Regions from separate parts of the Streptosporangium sp. NPDC049644 genome, predicted to be linked through region 1. Evidence: riboswitches for the same ligand, from Rfam matches in the RefSeq annotation. Region 1 holds a riboswitch; the other holds the start of a gene.
The links. A riboswitch is a leader RNA that binds a small molecule or an ion and turns the genes downstream of it on or off. The one in region 1 is predicted to bind glycine.
Positions count from the first base shown of each region.

Region 2: linked by a shared signal. The riboswitch ahead of gcvT (glycine cleavage system aminomethyltransferase GcvT) and the one ahead of gcvP (aminomethyl-transferring glycine dehydrogenase) in region 1 are both predicted to bind glycine.

Region 1 covers NZ_JBFAOJ010000092.1:5,679-8,124, forward strand. The annotation lists gene gcvP (aminomethyl-transferring glycine dehydrogenase) at 1-1,155, opposite strand, end outside; glycine riboswitch at 1,338-1,430, opposite strand; gene AB0J58_RS35255 (MerR family transcriptional regulator) at 1,446-2,066, opposite strand; gene AB0J58_RS35260 (bifunctional nuclease family protein) at 2,211-2,446, opposite strand, start outside.
Region 2 covers NZ_JBFAOJ010000004.1:161,533-163,978, reverse strand. The annotation lists gene gcvT (glycine cleavage system aminomethyltransferase GcvT) at 1-1,047, opposite strand, end outside; glycine riboswitch at 1,088-1,172, opposite strand; glycine riboswitch at 1,175-1,273, opposite strand; gene AB0J58_RS03705 (PadR family transcriptional regulator) at 1,343-1,930, opposite strand; gene AB0J58_RS03700 (ABC transporter ATP-binding protein) at 1,996-2,446, shown strand, end outside.

The DNA.
Region 1 (2,446 bases):
GAAGGTGTCGTGGACCACCTCGACGCCGCCCTGGCGCAGCCCCTCGGCGAGCACGACGGCGTGCCGGTGGACGCGGCGGCCGATCCTGCGCAGGCCCTCGGGGCCGTGGTAGACGGCGTACATGCCGGCGATCACGGCGAGCAGCACCTGCGCGGTGCAGATGTTGCTGGTGGCCTTCTCCCGGCGGATGTGCTGCTCGCGGGTCTGGAGCGCGAGCCGGTAGGCGGGACGTCCCTCGACGTCCTGGGAGACGCCGACCAGGCGGCCGGGCAGCTGGCGCTGGAGGCCGTCACGGACCGCCATGTAGGCGGCGTGCGGACCGCCGAAGCCGAGGGGGACACCGAAGCGCTGCGAGGAGCCGATCGCGATGTCTGCGCCGAGCTCGCCCGGCGCGGCCAGGAGGGTGAGGGCGAGCAGGTCCGCGGCGGCGACCACCTGGGCACCGCGCGCGTGGGCGGCGTCGGCGACGGCTCGGAAGTCGCGGATCCTGCCGCTGGCGCCGGGGTACTGCACGAGCACGCCGAAGCAGTCGGGAAGCTCCCCGGTGAGGTCGCTCTCGACCAGCTCGATGCCGAGCGGCTCGGCACGGGTGCGCAACACCGCCTTGGTCTGCGGCAGCGCGTCAGCGTCGACCACGAACACCTTCGACGGGGTGCGGCCCGCGCGGCGGGCCAGGGTCATCGCCTCGGCCGCGGCGGTGGCCTCGTCCAGCAGGGAGGCCCCCGCGACGTCGAGGGCGGTCAGGTCGGAGACGACGGTCTGGAAGTTGATCAGGGCCTCCAGCCGGCCCTGGGAGATCTCCGGCTGGTAGGGCGTGTAGGCGGTGTACCAGCCCGGATTCTCCAAAAGGTTGCGGCGGATGACGCCCGGGGTGATCGTGTCGTGGTAGCCCAGGCCGATCATCGAGGTGAGCAGCGTGTTGCGCCCGGCGAGGACCCGTAGCTCGGCGAGGGTCTCGGACTCTCCTGCCGCCGGGGGCAGACCCAGCCGGGCGAAGGAGCGGATCGCCTCGGGCACGGCCACCGCGACCAGGTCGGCGACGGAGGCGAATCCGACCGCCTCCAGCATGCGGGTCTGGTCGGCGTCGTCGGGCCCGATGTGACGGGTCGCGAACGGCGGGGGAGCGAGTTCGCTGAGCGATGACAGATCGGTCATGAGAAGCCTCTCGGGCGGGGTGGAGACCGGTGCTGGGCGCGGGCGTATGCCGGCTCTCCCCCTCTGTCATCACGACTGTCATCACGACGTGGTCGCTACCTGAGAGCTTCACCTGCCCTTGCCGGGAGGCTTGCACCGTCGGTGAGACGCGCCTGGCGGGCGCGCCTGCTTTCCAGAGTTGCCTCGTCCGTGCGGTACAGGGTGCCTGAGAGATTCCGGGGAGGTTGCTCCTTCGGCGCCCCGATCGCGGTCGGGGTCTCTCCCGCACAGGGTCAGCGGCAAGTCCGAGTTTACCCGGTTCGTCGCGCTCGGCGGCGACGGGCCAACTCATCGGCCTGATGATCGCCTAAAGGGCCCCCGCCCGATTCCGCGCGTTCGCCGGGAAGATCCGCGAGGGAGCCCTCCACCTCCTGCCACACCCGTCCCAGCGCGATACCGAAGACTCCTTGGCCCCCCTGGAGCAGGTCGATGACCTCGTCGGGCGAGGTGCACTCGTAGACGCTCACCCCGTCGCTCATCAGAGTGATCTGGGCCAGGTCGTTGACGCCCCGCTCCCGCAGGTGCTGCACGGCGATGCGGATCTGCTGGAGGGAGACGCCGGTGTCGAGGAGGCGCTTGACAACCTTGAGGACCAGAATGTCACGGAAGCCGTACAACCGCTGGGAGCCGGAGCCGTGGGCGGCTCTCACGGTGGGCTCGACCAGGCCGGTCCGCGCCCAGTAGTCGAGTTGCCGGTAGGTGATTCCTGCCGCCGAACAGGCCGTCGGCCCCCTGTAGCCGATGTCGGCGGGCACTTTCACCGGTTCCCCGTCGAACAGCAGACCCTCTTCACCCGCGCGCTGACGTGCCGACTGGCGCCGTTCCGGGTCATCCTGGTCGGCGTTTCTACCCTCGCCGCTGCTGACCGCCACGCGGACCTCCGGCTTTCTCTCATCCCACGGCCTGATCTGGGGGTTTACGCACGACCGCAGGTTTCACTTGCACCGTAGGACTGGGGCCAAGTCCAGTCAACGACCCCACCCGGCGCGTCGTGAAGCGTAAATGCACCGAAATTCCTACCCCGCGCGACCGAAGTCCTCAGGCGTGATCGTGTCAAGGAACTCCCTGAACTTCTCCACCTCGTCCTCCTGGTCGTCAGGGATGATCACCCCTGCCTCCCGTACCACATCCTCACTCGCGAAGATACGTGCGCCGGTGCGAAGTGCCAAGGCGATCGAGTCGGAAGGACGCGCGCTCACCTCGACCCCGTTGGAGAACACGAGATCCGCGAAGAAGATGCCGTCGCGTAAAG
Region 2 (2,446 bases), on a different contig from region 1:
CTCGCGGCTGCCCCGGATGTCGACGGCCAGTCCCGACGACAGGCCGCTGTCCACGTAGGCCATGGCGATGGGCCTGCCCAGTGTCTGGGAGGGCGCCCCGCTGGTGACCTCCCCGGCGACCGTGCCGTCGTCGGCGACCACCACCGGATACCCGTGCCGGGGCACCCTGCGGCCGCCTCCGACCAGGCCGACCAGACGACGGGCCGGCGGGACGTCCCTGAGCGGTTCGAGGGCGGCCCGGCCGACGAAGTCGCCCGGCTTGTCAAACCTCACCACACGGCCGAGCCCGGCGTCGAACGGAGTGCGGTCCGCGGAGAGTTCGTTGCCGTAGAGCGGCATGCCGGCCTCCAGGCGGAGGGTGTCGCGCGCGGACAGGCCGGCGGGGACCAGCCCGTGCGGTGCGCCCGCCTCGGTGAGGGCGGCCCAGAGGGGTTCCGCCGCCGAGGCCGCGACGAACAGCTCGAAGCCGTCCTCGCCGGTGTATCCGGTGCGGGCGACGAGGGCCTCGTGGCCGGCCACCACGGCGGGCAGGCCCGCGTAGTACCCGAGCCCGTCCAGGTCGGCGTCGGTGAGAGTGCTCAGGATCTCCACCGAGCGCGGCCCCTGGATCGCGACCAGCGCGTACTCCTCGGAGCGGTCCCGCACCGCGGCGTCGAAGTCCTTGGCGCGCTCGGTCAGCTCGGCGGCCACCCGGGGGTAGTTGGAGGCGTTGGCGACGACCATGAACTCCTCGGGGGCCAGCCGGTAGACGATCAGGTCGTCCAGCACGCCGCCGCCGGCGTCGACGATCATCGTGTAGCGGGCGCGGCCGGGTGCCAGCGCGGAGAGGTGGCCGACCAGCGCGTAGTCGAGGGCCTCGGCGGCCTGCGGGCCGGTCACGAAGATCTCCCCCATGTGGGAGAGGTCGAACAGGCCGGCCGCCTGGCGGACCGCGTTGTGCTCGGCGGACTCGCTGCCGTAGCGGAGCGGCATCAGCCAGCCCGCGAAGTCGGTCAGCGTCGCGCCGAGGGACTCGTGCACGCCGCGCAGCGGCGTAGGTCGGGACATGTTCGCACCTCAGACAAGGGACAGATGAGATCATCCTCCCCCTCTGTCATTGGTGCCTGAGAGTTTCATCCGGGTTTTGCCGGACTTTCACCTTCGGCGAGGTCGTGGGACCTGCTTTCCAGAGGCACCTACCCGCACGGTCCTTTGCCTTGAGAGGTTCGCGGGGAGGGCTTGCTCCTTCAGGGGTCCTGGCCTGGATGTCAGGACACTCTCCCGCGCGGGGTTCATCGGTGTCGCGGCCAGCCTAACCGCCCGCACCGGCCGAGCGAAATCCCCTCGGGCCCGCCGGCCGGGATCAGGCCCCCTCGCCCAGTGCCCGGAGACCATCGTCCTCGGGCCTTACGGTGTGCACGTCCGCGCCGGTGGTGGCCATCGCCGCCAGGCGATCCTCGGCGCCGTCGACGATCTGCAGGTCGGCTCTGGTGTGCGCGATGGCCGCGTCGATGAGCAGGGACACCAGGGGGTCGTCCTGTTCGCGGCGCAGGCGGGTCAGCGCCGCCAGGTCCGAGAGGTAGGCCTGGCGCTGCGCGGACACGAACGAGCCGAGCGCGTCCGTGCCCAGCCGGGTGGCCGCGAGCAGCTTGAGGAACAGTTCGTCCCGGAACCCCGAAGAGCGGACCCAGGGAGCGCCCGCCCACTCCCGCAGCTCACCGGCGCCGCTCTCGGTCAGCCGGTACAGCGTCTTGTCCGGGCGGTCGCTCTGGGTCACGTGGCTGCGGGTCACGTGGCCGTCCCTGACCAGCCGGTCCAGGATCTGGTACAGGTGCCCGATGTTGAGGCCGCCCCACTGGGGGCCGACCGCCGTCTCGAACCGGGCCTTGAGTTCGTAGCCGTGGCTGGGCCCGTCGGCCAGCAGGGTGAGCACGGCATGGCTAAGTGGCATGATTCCTACATTGTCACAAGACAGGAACTTCACGGACCCTCGTACATTGTGACAATGTATCGGTCATGAGCGTTGAAGTCAGCTTGCGAGGCGTCAGCCGTGTACACGGCTCCACCAGGGCACTCGACGAGGTCGGCCTGGAGGTCGAGGCCGGTCAGGCGGTCGCGTTCACCGGGCCCTCGGGAGCGGGCAAGTCCACGCTCCTCCATCTCGTCGGTGCGATGGATCTCCCCGACGGGGGTGAGATCCACGTCGGAGGGAGGCGCGTCGACGATCTCGGGCGCCGGGGTCTCGACCGGCACCGGCGCGCCGTGGGCTTCGTCTTCCAGCGTTTCCACCTGCTCCCGGCGCTGAGCCTGCTGGACAACGTGCTCGCCCCCGTGCTGCCGCGCAGGGTGGGCTTCGACCGCCGCGCCCGCGCCAGGGAACTGCTGGCCGCGGTCGGGCTGGCCGACCGGGAACGGGCGCTGCCCGGCGAGCTCTCCGGCGGGCAGCAGCAGCGGGTGGCGATCGCCC